DNA from 3 places in the Streptomyces sp. GL_140 genome. Region 3 is predicted to be linked to each of the others. Evidence: riboswitches for the same ligand, from Rfam matches in the RefSeq annotation. Region 3 holds a riboswitch; each other region holds the start of a gene.
The links. Region 3 has a riboswitch for cobalamin ahead of metE (5-methyltetrahydropteroyltriglutamate--homocysteine S-methyltransferase). Riboswitches for the same ligand answer to the same signal wherever they lie in the genome.

Region 1: it holds a riboswitch for cobalamin, as region 3 does, so the genes downstream of both, AC3IYJ_RS37330 (aldehyde dehydrogenase family protein) here and metE (5-methyltetrahydropteroyltriglutamate--homocysteine S-methyltransferase) in region 3, are expected to answer to the same signal.
Region 2: it holds a riboswitch for cobalamin, as region 3 does, so the genes downstream of both, AC3IYJ_RS27170 (energy-coupling factor ABC transporter permease) here and metE (5-methyltetrahydropteroyltriglutamate--homocysteine S-methyltransferase) in region 3, are expected to answer to the same signal.

The regions. Positions count from the first base shown of each region.
Region 1 is NZ_CM174404.1:8,029,147-8,033,427, reverse strand. Features, by position in the region: gene AC3IYJ_RS37345 (carbohydrate ABC transporter permease) at 1-418, shown strand, start outside; gene AC3IYJ_RS37340 (GH1 family beta-glucosidase) at 510-1,952, shown strand; gene AC3IYJ_RS37335 (FKBP-type peptidyl-prolyl cis-trans isomerase) at 2,087-2,491, shown strand; cobalamin riboswitch at 2,624-2,794, shown strand; partial or broken gene AC3IYJ_RS37330 (aldehyde dehydrogenase family protein) at 2,984-3,583, shown strand; one part of gene AC3IYJ_RS37325 (IS5 family transposase) at 3,625-3,973, shown strand; one part of gene AC3IYJ_RS37325 (IS5 family transposase) at 3,973-4,281, shown strand, end outside.
Region 2 is NZ_CM174404.1:5,854,627-5,858,907, reverse strand. Features, by position in the region: gene AC3IYJ_RS27180 (SsgA family sporulation/cell division regulator) at 1-391, shown strand, start outside; gene AC3IYJ_RS27175 (flavodoxin family protein) at 515-1,252, opposite strand; cobalamin riboswitch at 1,301-1,494, shown strand; gene AC3IYJ_RS27170 (energy-coupling factor ABC transporter permease) at 1,524-2,225, shown strand; gene AC3IYJ_RS27165 (energy-coupling factor ABC transporter substrate-binding protein) at 2,222-2,566, shown strand; gene cbiQ (cobalt ECF transporter T component CbiQ) at 2,570-3,319, shown strand; gene AC3IYJ_RS27155 (energy-coupling factor ABC transporter ATP-binding protein) at 3,325-4,155, shown strand; gene AC3IYJ_RS27150 (PadR family transcriptional regulator) at 4,245-4,281, shown strand, end outside.
Region 3 is NZ_CM174404.1:867,989-872,269, forward strand. Features, by position in the region: gene AC3IYJ_RS04095 (methionyl-tRNA formyltransferase) at 1-744, shown strand, start outside; gene AC3IYJ_RS04100 (GNAT family N-acetyltransferase) at 859-1,569, opposite strand; cobalamin riboswitch at 1,752-1,979, shown strand; gene metE (5-methyltetrahydropteroyltriglutamate--homocysteine S-methyltransferase) at 2,145-4,281, shown strand, end outside.

The DNA.
Region 1 (4,281 bases), 7.2 Mb from region 3:
CCAGTCCGTCGTACTGCCCTCGCTGGTGGCGGCCTTCGGCGTGTTCTTCATGCGCCAGTACCTCATCGAGGCCCTCCCGGTGGAGCTGGTGGAGGCGGCCCGGATGGACGGCGCCCACAGCCTGCGCATTGTCTGGCACGTGGTGTTCCCCGTGGCGCGGCCCGCAATGGCGGTGCTCGGAATGCTCGTCTTCGTGCAGGCCTGGAACGACTTCTTCTGGCCCTTCATCGCCCTGACCCCCGACGGGAACCCCACGCTCCAGGTCGCCCTGGCCGGCCTCGGCGCGGGCAACCACACGGTCGACCAGGCCGTCGTACTGACCGGGGCGCTCATCTCCACGCTGCCGTTGCTCCTGGTCTTCGCCGTACTCGGCAAGCACATCGTGGGTGGCATCACTGCCGGCGCCGTCAAGAACTGACCGGCCGACCAAGAACCGCCTCCTCCCCCTCTCTCCCCCTTCCCCCCTGTCCGCACCGCATCATCCAAGCTCGCGTTGGGAGCGCTCTCCTATGACCGCGTCCGAGACCCGGCCACTCACCACCGTCCGCACCTTCCCGCCCGGCTTCCTGTGGGGCACGGCCACCGCCGCGTACCAGATCGAGGGCGCCGCCCGCGAGGACGGCCGGACCCCGTCCATCTGGGACACCTTCTCCCACACCCCGGGCAAGGTGTTCGAGGGCCACACCGGGGACGTGGCCGTCGACCACTACCACCGGTTCCCCGAGGACGTCCGCCTGATGTCAGAACTGGGCCTGGGCGCCTACCGGTTCTCCGTCTCCTGGTCCCGGGTCCAGCCGACCGGCCGGGGGCCGGCCGTCCAGAAGGGCCTGGACTTCTACCGCCGGCTCGTCGACGAACTGCTGGCCGCCGGAATCGAACCCGCTCTCACCCTCTACCACTGGGACCTGCCACAGGAGTTGGAGGACGCGGGCGGCTGGCCCGAGCGCGCCATCGCCGAGCGGTTCGCCGAGTACGCGGGTATCGTGGCCGACGCCCTCGGCGACCGGGTGAAGCACTGGATCACCCTCAACGAGCCCTGGTGCAGCGCGTTCCTCGGCTACGGATCCGGCGTCCACGCGCCGGGCCGCACCGACCCGGTCGCCGCCCTGCGCGCGGCCCACCACCTCAACCTCGGCCACGGCCTCGCCGTGAAGGCCCTGCGGTCCGCACTGCCCGGCGACGCCCGGCTCGCAGTCTCCCTCAACCTCCACGAGGTCCGCCCCCTGACCCCGTCGCCCGAGGACCGGGACGCGGCCCGGCGCATCGACGCCGTGGGCAACCAGATCTGGCTCGGCCCCATGCTGGAGGGTGCCTACCCCCAGGACCTGCTGGCGGACACCGCCCACCTGACCGACTGGGCCTTCGTCCGGGACGGCGACGCCGCCACGATCCACCAGCCCCTGGACCTGCTCGCCGTCAACTACTACACCCCGACGGTCGTCTCGTACGCGGTGAAGGGCGCGGAGCGGCCGCAGGACGACGGTCACGGGAACAGCGCGTACTCGCCCTGGCCGGGAGCGGACCAGGTCGCCTTCCACCGTGCGCCGGGCGAGCGCACCGCGATGGGCTGGCCGGTGGACGCGGGCGCCCTGTACGACCTGCTGACCCGCACCGCCGCCCGCTATCCGGGCCTGCCGCTGGTCATCAGCGAGAACGGAGCCGCGTACGAGGACGAGGTCGGCCCGGACGGCACGGTCCACGACCCGGAGCGCGCCGCGTACGTCCACGCGCACCTCGATGCCGTACACCGGGCGATCTCCGACGGCGCGGACGTACGCGGCTACTTCCTGTGGTCCCTCCTCGACAACTTCGAGTGGTCCTACGGCTACGCCAAACGGTTCGGTGCGATCCACGTCGACTACGACACCCTGGAGCGCACGCCCAAGTCGAGCGCCCACTGGTACGCGGCCGTGGCACGCACGGGCGAGCTGCACGTTCCCGGTAGCGCATAGAGCCCTGCGGGTCGCTCCGGTTCACGGATTCCGCCGGCATCCTCGGTAGCGTGGCCATCTGCTGCATGGAGCGTCCATGTGTCCGGATGGTCCGTGCGCGGGCTTCCGGCGGAAAGTGATGAGGCGAGGCGGCCATGAGTGAACTGACGAAGCCCGAGGTCGATGTTCCGGAGGGTGATGCTCCTGCCGAGCTGACCGTCCGGGACCTGGTCGTCGGGGACGGGCCCGAGGTGAAGCCGGGGATGGTGGTCAGGGTCCACTACGTCGGGGTGACCTTCGCCTCCGGGAAGGAGTTCGACGCCTCCTGGGACCGCGGCGAGCCGTTCAAGTTCGCCCTGGGCAGCGGCAAGGTCATCAAGGGGTGGGACCGGGGGGTGAGGGGGATGAAGGTCGGCGGCCGGCGCGAGATCATCGTTCCCCCGCGGCTCGGCTACGGCAACCAGTCGCCCTCGCGGCTGATCCCGGCGGGCTCGACCCTCGTCTTCGTGGTCGACCTGATCGACTCGTATTCGAGCACGACCGGGTGGAGCAACTCCTAGCACCTCGACCTGCTTGATCTCCGCTCGGCCGTCGCGCTCGCGCCGGCCGACGTGCGCGCGGACCATGCGATTGAGCCAACTACGGGCGCGCCGACGCCGGGGGTGGACTTACTAGGACGTCCAACTATATGTTCGTGGGCAAAGGTCCGCGGTGCAGGGAAGCCGGTGAGAAACCGGCACGGTCCCGCCACTGTGACCGGGGAGTGTGCTGCCATCCACACGCCACTGACGAGGTCTGTCGGGAAGGCGGGCGGCACGCGGGGATCCGGGAGTCAGGATACCGGCCGCGGAACGTTCCGTGTTGTCCACGAGGATGGAGCAGACACGCATGGCACCGGTTTGTACCCACGACCCTGGTGATCCGGCGGAGCGCGCGCACCACCTTTCCGCGCGCTCGTAGTTCTCACGACCTTCCCCGCGGCGTGCCCCATCCGGCCCGTCCGCGGCTGCGTCGTGCCATCCCCGGATCCAACCTGACGAGAGCAGGCACCCATGGTCCGCGAGCTCACCCATTTCATCGGCGGCAAGCACACCACCGGCACCTCCGGCCTCTTCGCCGACGTGTACGACCCCAACACCGGCTCGGTACAGGCGCGCGTGCCGCTCGCCGGGCGCGTCGACACCGAGGCCGCCATCGAGAACGCGCAGGAGGCGCAGGCCGAGTGGGGCCAGTGGAACCCGCAGCGCCGTTCACGCGTACTGCTGCGCTTCCTGCAACTGGTCGAAGGGGAAAGGGACTCGATCGCTCGGCTGCTGTCCGCCGAGCACGGCAAGACCGTCGCCGACGCCCACGGCGACCTGCAACGCGGGCTGGAGGTGGTCGAGTTCGCCGCCGGGATTCCGCACCTCATCAAGGGCGAATTCAGCGACAACGTGAGCACCGGGATCGACGTGCACTCCCTGCGCACGCCGCTGGGCGTCGTCGCCGGGATCACCCCCTTCAACTTCCCCGCGATGATCCCCCTTTGGCAGGCCGCCCCCGCCCTGGCCTGCGGGAACTCCTTCGTCCTGAAGCCCTCCGAGCGCGATCCGTCCGTACCGCTGCGGCTGGCCGAGCTGTTCCTGGAGGCGGGCCTGCCGCCGGGCGTGCTCAGAAGTCATCTCATTTGGGCTTCGCGGGTAGACTGTCGGCCATGGTGGGGATCGTTGAACGGCTGGTGCCGGACGAGCTGTGGGAGCTGTTCCAGCGGGTGGTGCCGGACGCGCCGTCGCGGCCTCAGGGCGGTGGGCGGCGCCGGCATGGTGACCGTGAAGTACTGGCCGCGATCGTGTTCGTCGCGACGTCGGGTTGTACCTGGCAGCAGCTTCCCAAGGCATCGTTCGGCCCCTCGGGGGCGACAGCCCACCGACGATTCTCCGAGTGGAGCGAGGCCCGGGTGTGGGCCAAGCTCCACCGGCTGGTCCTCGACGAACTCGGCGTCCGCGGTGAACTCGACTGGTCCCGCTGCGCGATCGACTCGGTGAACATGAGGGCCCTGAAAAGGGGGATCTGACAGGTCCGAATCCTGTGGATCGGGGCAAGTTCGGCTCGAAGATCCACTTGATCACCGAGCGGACCGGTCTGCCCCTGTCCGTCGCGATCTCGGGCGCGAACCTGCACGACAGCCAGGCTCTCGAGCCCCTTGTCCGCGGCATACCGCCCATCCGATCCCGCCGCGGACGCCGACGACGCAAGCCCGGCAAGCTCCACGCGGACAAGGGCTACGACTACGCCCACCTGCGACGATGGTTACGCGGACGCGGCATCAGACACCGCATCGCCCGCAGAGGCATCGAGTCCTCACAACGGC
Region 2 (4,281 bases), 5.0 Mb from region 3:
CCGGGTCCTCCCGCTCCAGCTGGAGGCCGCCTCCGCTCCCGTTCCGATGCGGGGCGTCTTCGTGTACCGCACCGACCGGCCCTACGAGATCTCCCTCGACTTCGAGGGCGCCGGACTGCACCTCGCGCACTGGGTGTTCTCGCGCGAGCTGCTCCTCGACGGTCAGATCTGCGCCACCGGGGAGGGCGACATCCAGGTGTGGCCGCGCTGGCGGGGCACCGAACCGCGGGTCTACCTCGCCTTCAGCAACGGCGCCCAGGGCTGCGTGGTGTCCGCCCGCTCGAAGGACGTGCGCGAGCTGTGCCGGCGGATGACCACGATGGTCCCGCGCGGCGAGGAGCACCGCCACTACGACCTCGACGCCGAACTGGACGCCCTGCTGCCCAGGTGAGGCACCGGGGGTGGGGGACCCTGCTGCTCCTGGTCCGGCGCCGGCCGGTGCCGTGCCCCCTGCGGGCCGCCAAGGGGCGCCTCGCGGCCCTCGTGGTCCTGGGCGTCGCGCGGCGGCTCGGGGTCAGCGGTGCTCCGGGTTGGGGAAGTCGAAGCGGCAGCCGGCGTCCCACTGCGAGCGCTGGTTGCCGTGGGCGGGGATCCCGCCGTTCCGCTTGAGCAGGGCCGCCAGGTGCATGAGGTTCCAGCTCATGAAGGCCGTGTTCCGGTTGGTGAAGTCGTTCTCGGGGCCGCCGGAGCCGGGGTCCAGGTACGAGGGACCGGGCCCGGCCTCCCCGATCCATCCGGCGTCGGCCTGCGGCGGGATCGCGTAGCCGAGGTGCTGGAGGCTGTAGAGGATGTTCATGGCGCAGTGCTTGACGCCGTCCTCGTTGCCGGTGATCAGAGCACCGCCGACGCGCCCGTAGTACGCGTACTGGCCCTGTTCGTTCAGGATCGAGGAGCAGGCGTAGAGCCGCTCGATGACCTGCTTCATCACCGAGCTGTTGTCGCCGAGCCAGATCGGGCCGCACAGCACGAGGATGTCGGCGTCCATGATCTGGCTGTAGAGCACCGGCCACTGGTCCTCCTCCCAGCCGTGCTCCGTCATGTCCGGCCAGACGCCCGTGGCGATGTCGTGGTCGACGGCCCGGATGAGCGAGGTCCGCGCTCCGGCCGCCTCCATCGCGGCGCGGCTCCTGGCGATCAGACCCTCGGTGTTGCTGGGCTCGGGTGACCGCTTGAGCGTGCAGTTCACGTACACGGCGGTGAGGTCGGAGTAGTCCACTCCCCCACCCTCCGCGCCGCCGGGCACGGTCGCCACCGGACCGCGCCCGTACGGGTTCCGGTTTGTTGCCGCCCGTGCCGCCGACTAGGGTCAATGGGCCTTGGTGTTCGGGAAACCGGTGAGAAACCGGTGCGGCCCTCGCCACTGTGATCGGGAAGTCCGGCTCCACTCCTGCGGGAAAGCCACTGGGCTGCGCGGGAGGTTCCGTGCTGCCCGGGAAGGCGGAGAGCGGACGTCAACCCGTGAGCCAGGAGACCGGCCGGGGCGCGTTGTCCATCCACGAGGTGCTGGAGAGGTCTCCCCACTCATGCATATAGCCGAGGGGTTTCTACCCCCTTTGCACGCGGCCGCCTGGGGCGCCGCGTCCGCTCCCTTCGTCGTCCACGGCGTCCGCTCGCTGACCCGCGAGGTGAAGGCCAACCCGGAAAGCACCCTGCTGCTCGGCGCGGCCGGGGCGTTCACCTTCGTCCTGTCCGCCCTGAAGATCCCCTCGGTCACGGGCAGTTGCTCGCACCCCACCGGGACCGGGCTCGGGGCGATCCTGTTCCGGCCGCCGATCATGGCGGTGCTCGGGACCATCACCCTGCTCTTCCAGGCCCTGCTACTGGCCCACGGCGGCCTCACCACCCTCGGCGCCAACGTCTTCTCGATGGCCATCGCCGGCCCGTGGGCGGGCTACGCCGTCTACCGGCTGCTGCGCGGCGCGGGCCTCCCGCTGATGGTGACCGTCTTCTTCGGCGCCTTCTTCGCGGACCTGGTCACCTACTGCGTCACCAGCGTGCAGCTCGCCCTGGCCTTCCCGGACCCGGCTTCCGGTTTCCTCGGCGCGCTCGTGAAGTTCGGCGGGATCTTCGCGGTCACCCAGGTGCCGCTGGCCGTGAGCGAGGGGCTGCTGACCGTCCTCGTGATGCGGCTTCTGATGGCGTCGAGCAAGTCGGACCTGGTCCGGCTGGGTGTCGCCCAGCTGACCTCCGGCCGTACCGGGAAGCAGGAGGCGGCGGCCGGATGAGCAGGAACGCGAAGATCAACACCCTGCTGCTGCTCCTGGTGGCCGCACTCGCCGTCCTCCCGATCGCGCTCGGCCTCGGCGAGGGCAAGGAGGAGCCGTTCGCGGGCGCCGACGCGCAGGCGGAGGCGGCTATCACCGAGCTCAAGCCGGACTACGAACCGTGGTTCTCCCCGCTGTACGAGCCCCCCTCCGGGGAAGTGGAGTCGGCGCTGTTCGCCTTGCAGGCGGCGCTGGGCGCGGGCGTGCTCGCGTACTACTTCGGCGTCCGCAAGGGCCGCCGCCAGGGCCTCGCCCAGGCCGCCGCCGGAGCCGGTACGGCCGCCGCCGCCCGGGAGTCGTAGGCGGTGCTGCCGATCGACGTGGCCGCGCACGGCAGTCGCTGGCGCGGCCGGCACCCCCTGGAGAAGGCCCTGCTCGGGATCGGGCTGACGGTCACCGCCGTCTGCCTGCCGCCCTGGCCGGGCGGCCCGCTGGTGGCCGCCGCCACGCTCGCCGTGCTGCTCGGCCCGGCGGGCGTGACCGGGCGGCAGCTGTGGCGGGCCTTCCGGATCCCGCTCGGCTTCTGCTTCACCGGAGCGCTGCCGCTGCTCTTCGCCGTGGGCGGCCCCCAGGGCCTGGTCGCCATGGCCCCGGACGGCCCGCGGCACGCCGCCGAGCTGCTCCTGCGCACCTCGGCGGCCTCGCTCGGGCTGCTGCTGTTCGCCTTCACCACCCCGGTCTCCGACGTGCTCCCCCGGCTGGTCCGGGCCGGGGTGCCGGCGGCCGTGGTGGACGTGGCCCTGGTCATGTACCGGATCACGTTCCTGCTCCTGGACTCCGTGGCCCAGGTCCACCGGGCCCAGGCGGCCCGCCTGGGGCACACCGGCCGGGCGGCGGCATGGCGTTCCCTGGCCGGGCTCGCCGCGACCTCCTTCGTACGGGCCTTCGACCGCGCGGCCAAGCTCCAGGCGGGGCTGGCCGGACGCGGCTACGACGGCTCGCTGCGGGTCCTCGTACCGGAGGCGGCCCTGTCGTGGCGGTTCCTGGCGGCCACGACCGCGCTGCTGGCGGCGCTGATCACCCTGACCCTCGTACTGAAGGGGCTGTACCCGTGAACCCGTTGGAGACCCCGACCCCCCTGATCGAGCTGGCCGGAGCGGGCTACGCCTACGAGGACGGCCCGGCCGTGCTGACCGGCGTCGACTTCTCCATCCCGGCGGGCCGGGCGCTGGCCCTGCTGGGCCGCAACGGCAGCGGCAAGACCACGCTGATGCGGCTGCTGAGCGGCGGCCTGCGGCCCGGTTCGGGCACGCTGTGGCTCGACGGCACGCAGGTCGCGTACGACCGCGCCGGCCTGACCCGGCTGCGGACCTCCGTCCAGCTGGTGGTGCAGGACCCCGACGACCAGCTCTTCGCGGCCTCCGTCGAACAGGACGTGTCCTTCGGCCCGATGAACCTGGGCCTGCCGGCCGCCGAGGTCCGCGCCCGGGTGGACTCGGCGCTCACCGCGCTGGACATCACCGCGCTGCGCGACCGCCCCACCCACCTCCTGTCCTACGGCCAGCGCAAGCGCGCGGCGATCGCGGGTGCGGTGGCGATGGCTCCGCGCGTGCTGATCCTGGACGAGCCGACGGCCGGGCTCGACCCGGACGGCCAGGAGCGGCTCCTGGCCGTCCTGTCGGGACTCCAGACCTCCGGCACCACGGTGGTGATGGCCACCCACGACGTGGACCTGGCGGTCCGCTGGGCCGACGACGCGGCGGTCCTGACCCCGTCCGGCATCCGCGTGGGCCCGGCGGGAACCCTCCTGTCGGACCCGGAACTCCTCGCCGCGGCGGGCCTGCGCACGGCCTGGTCCCCGGCGGTGACGGCCGTCCTGCGCGCGCACGGCCTGCTGGCGGCGGACGCCCCCGGGCCCCGTAATCCGGAGGCGCTGGCAGCCTGGCGGTAGGTAGGTTCGCGGTTCGTGAAGACCTTGAGGGCCACCCCGGACGGGTTCGGGAGCGAAGTGGCCGCCTGCCCCGAACCTAGGATGGCCGCATGTCGCTCCCGCACGCCATCCTCACCGCCCTGCTCG
Region 3 (4,281 bases):
CTGTTCCAGCAGCTCAAGGCGGCCGACCCGGACATCCTCGTCGCCAACAACTGGCGCACCTGGATCCCGCCGCGCATCTACACCCTGCCGCAGTACGGCACCCTCAACGTGCACGACTCGCTGCTGCCCAAGTACGCCGGCTTCTCCCCGCTGATCTGGGCCCTCATCAACGGCGAGTCCGAAGTGGGCGTCACCGCGCACATGATGGACGAGGTCCTCGACGCCGGCGACATCGTCATGCAGCACTCGATCCCCGTCGGCCCGACGGACACGACCACGGACCTCTTCCACAAGACGGTCGACCTCATCGCCCCGGTCACGATCGGCGCCCTCGACCTGATCGCTTCCGGGCGGACCGAGTTCACGAAGCAGGACCGGAGCCAGGCCACCTTCTTCCACAAGAGGGCCGAGGAGGACATCCGGATCGACTGGTCCTGGCCCGCCGAGGTCCTGGAGCGCCTGGTCCGCGCCCAGTCGGCCCCGTACCCGTCCGCCTTCGCCTTCCACAAGGGCAAGCGCCTCGAAGTGCTCTCCGCCGTCGTGTCCGAGGGCCTGTACGGCGGGACCCCCGGCCGCATCTTCTACCGGGAGGGCGACGGCGTGGTCGTCGTCGCCGGGGCCGACGCCCGCACGGGCCGCAACCACGGCCTGGCCATCACCCGCGTACGGACCGAGGACGGCCGGGAGCTGCCCGCGACCGAGTACTTCACCTCCATGGGCGGCTACCTGACGAGCCGTCCCTGAAGCCGGAGGCAGCCTGGCCGCTGCCTCCATTTGATCGCCGACCCGCCCCGGCCGTCCCCCGGGCGGGTCGGCTTTCGCCGTCGCGGCGTCACGCGGCCCGCGCGGCCGGGAGCGTCACGGAGTGCGGAAGCCCCGGAAGGTCACGTGCTTGCGGGTCTCGAAGCCGAGCCGTTCGTAGAGGGCGATCGCAGTTCCGTTCGCCTCCGCCACGTGCAGGAAGGGCCGTTCGCCGCGCGCCACGATCCGTTCCACGAGCGCACCGACCAGACGGGCGGCGTACCCTCGCCCGCGCGCCTCGGGAGCAGTGCAGACAGCGCTGATCTCGGTCCAGCCCGGAGGCCGGAGCCGCTCGCCCGCCATCGCCACCAACGTGCCGTTGTCGCGGATGCCGAGGTAGGTGCCGAGCTCGTGGGTGCGCGGCCAGAAGGGCCCCGGCCGGGTCCGCTCGATGAAATCGAGCATTTCGGGCACGTTGTCCGCGCCCAGCTCGACCACACCGGTGTCCGGCCCGGCACCGGGGCGGACGGGCCGGCTGGTCGGTGCGCTCGTGGAACGGATCATCTGGCGGCCCTCGAGGTCGAAGACCGGCTCCCAGCCGGGCGGCGGATCGGCCGGGCAGCTGAACATGTCGGCGAATTCGCCCGGACCGAGCAGCCGCGCCAGGTCGGCCCATTCCGCCGCGCCCGCGTCGGCGGAGACCGAGGAGAAGGTCGCGACGCCCGGAAGGTAGGTGGCGGCCCGGCCGATCCGGCGGGCGAACCGTGCGTGGTGGCCGCCGAGTGACTGGCCGACCGGGTCGTCGAGTGCCGGGTCGTCGCGATTCATCGTGCGGTACGTCTCCTGTCGTGCGCGGGAGCTGGTCGCCCGGGCCACTGGAAGCCTAGGCCGTGGGGCGCGGCGAGCAGTGACCCGGGTGCACCACCCGCCCTCGGCTCTCCCCCCGCGCGGGCATCACGATTCGGCATCCGGTATCTGGACTTCTCTCCTCATTCTTTAGTTCGGCCGCCTAGTGTGGATCTCGCAGCTGGTTCGCCCCCGTCCGCCAGGCGGGATGCGTCGTAAGAGGGAACCCGGTGGGAATCCGGGACTGCCCCGCAGCGGTGAGTGGGAACGACCGCTGTCATACGCACTGGGACCGGACAACGGTCCTGGGAAGCGACGGCCAGTAGGTGCCCGCCGGGAGACCGGCAGGCGTGCCCGCGAGTCCGAAGACCTGCCACTGCCCGCACGCGGACGATTCCGCATGCGGAGATCCCGGTGACCTCGTGGGCGGGTCGGCGTACACAGCGAGCGGCACGTGCGGCGTTCTCCCGCCACGTGGTCCGCGCGTTCTGTCCTCCCTTCGCGTCCACGTCCCGTCATCGGGGCGTTCCTGGACACATCTCGCGAAGGAGAGTTCCGTGACAGCCAAGCCCGCAGCCGCGGCAGCACGAGCCACCGTGTACGGCTACCCCCGCCAGGGTCAGAACCGCGAACTGAAGAAGGCGGTCGAGGGCTACTGGAAGGGCCGCGTCACCGCCGAAGCCCTCCGCCGGACCGCGGCCGACCTGCGCCGTTCGAACTGGCAGCAGCTGGCCGACGCAGGCGTCCACGAAGTGCCGACCGGTGATTCCTCGTACTACGACCACGTCCTGGACACCAGTGTCATGGTCGGTGCCGTCCCCGCCCGCCACCGCGCGGCCGTCGAGGCCGACGTGCTCGACGGGTACTTCGCGATGGCCCGCGGCACACAGGACGTGGCCCCGCTGGAGATGACCAAGTGGTTCGACACCAACTACCACTACCTCGTCCCGGAACTCGGCCCCGACACCGTCTTCGCCGCCGACTCCACCAAGCAGGTCACGGAGCTGGGGGAAGCCCTCGCCCTCGGACACACCGCCCGTCCCGTCCTCGTCGGCCCCCTCACCTACCTGCTGCTCGCCAAGCCCGCGCCGGGCGTGGCCCCCGACTTCGAGCCGCTGACCCTGCTCGACCGGCTGCTGCCCGTCTACGCCCAGGTCCTCGCCGACCTGCGCGCCGCGGGCGCCGAGTGGGTCCAGCTGGACGAGCCGGCCCTGGTCCAGGACCGCACCCCGGCCGAACTGAACGCCGCCGCCCGCGCCTACCGCGAGCTGGGAGGTGCCACCGACCGGCCGAAGCTGCTCGTCGCCTCCTACTTCGGCCGGCTCGGCGACGCGCTGCAGGTACTCGCCGCCGCCCCGGTGGAGGGTCTCGCCCTCGACTTCACCGACTCCGCCGCCGCGAACCTGGACGGTCTCGCTGCGGTCGGCGGGCTGCCGGGCAAGCGCCTGGTCGCGGGCGTGGTCAACGGCCGCAACATCTGGATCAACGACTACCAGAAGTCCCTGTCCACCCTGGGAACCCTGCTCGGGCTGGCCGAGCGGGTGGACGTGGCCGCTTCCTGCTCGCTGCTGCACGTCCCGCTGGACGCCGCCGCCGAGCGGGAGGTCGACCCGCAGGTGCGGCGCTGGCTGGCCTTCGCCCGCCAGAAGACCACGGAGATCGTCACCCTCGCCCGGGGCCTGGCCCAGGGCACCGACGTGATCGCCGCCGAGCTGGCGGCCAACCGCGCCGACCTCGCCTCCCGCGCCGGCTCCGCCCTCACCCACGACCCCGCCGTCCGTGCCCGTACCGCGGCCGTCACCGACGCGGACGGCCGGCGGTCCCAGTCGTACGCCGAGCGCTCCGCCGCCCAGCGCACCCACCTGGGGCTGCCGCTCCTGCCGACCACCACCATCGGCTCGTTCCCGCAGACCGACGAGCTCCGCGTGGCCCGCGCCGACCTGCGCTCCGGGCGGATCGACGCCGCCGGGTACGAGGCACGCATCAAGGCCGAGATCGCGGAGGTGGTGTCCTTCCAGGAGAAGACCGGCATCGACGTCCTCGTGCACGGCGAGCCCGAACGCAACGACATGGTCCAGTACTTCGCGGAACAGCTGACCGGTTACGTCGCCACGCAGCACGGCTGGGTGCAGTCGTACGGCACCCGGTACGTGCGCCCGCCGGTTCTCGCCGGCGACATCTCCCGCCCCGAGCCGATGACCGTCCGCTGGACCTCGTACGCGCAGGCCCTGACGGCCAAGCCCGTGAAGGGGATGCTGACAGGACCGGTCACCATGCTCGCCTGGTCCTTCGTACGCGACGACCAGCCGCTTGGCGACACCGCCCGACAGGTCGCCCTCGCCCTGCGCGACGAGGTCAACGACCTTGAGGACGCGGGCACTTCCGTCATCCAGGTGGACGAGCCCGCGCTGCGCGAGACGCTCCCGCTGCGCGCCGCCGACCACGCCGAATACCTGGAGTGGGCCACCGAATCCTTCCGCCTCACCACCAGCGGTGTCCGGCCGGACACCCAGATCCACACCCACATGTGCTACGCCGAGTTCGGCGACATCGTCCAGGCCATCGACGACCTCGACGCCGACGTCATCAGCCTGGAGGCCGCCCGCTCCCACATGCAGGTGGCCGACGAACTGGCCGAGCACGGCTACCCCCGGGAGGCCGGCCCCGGCGTCTGGGACATCCACTCCCCTCGTG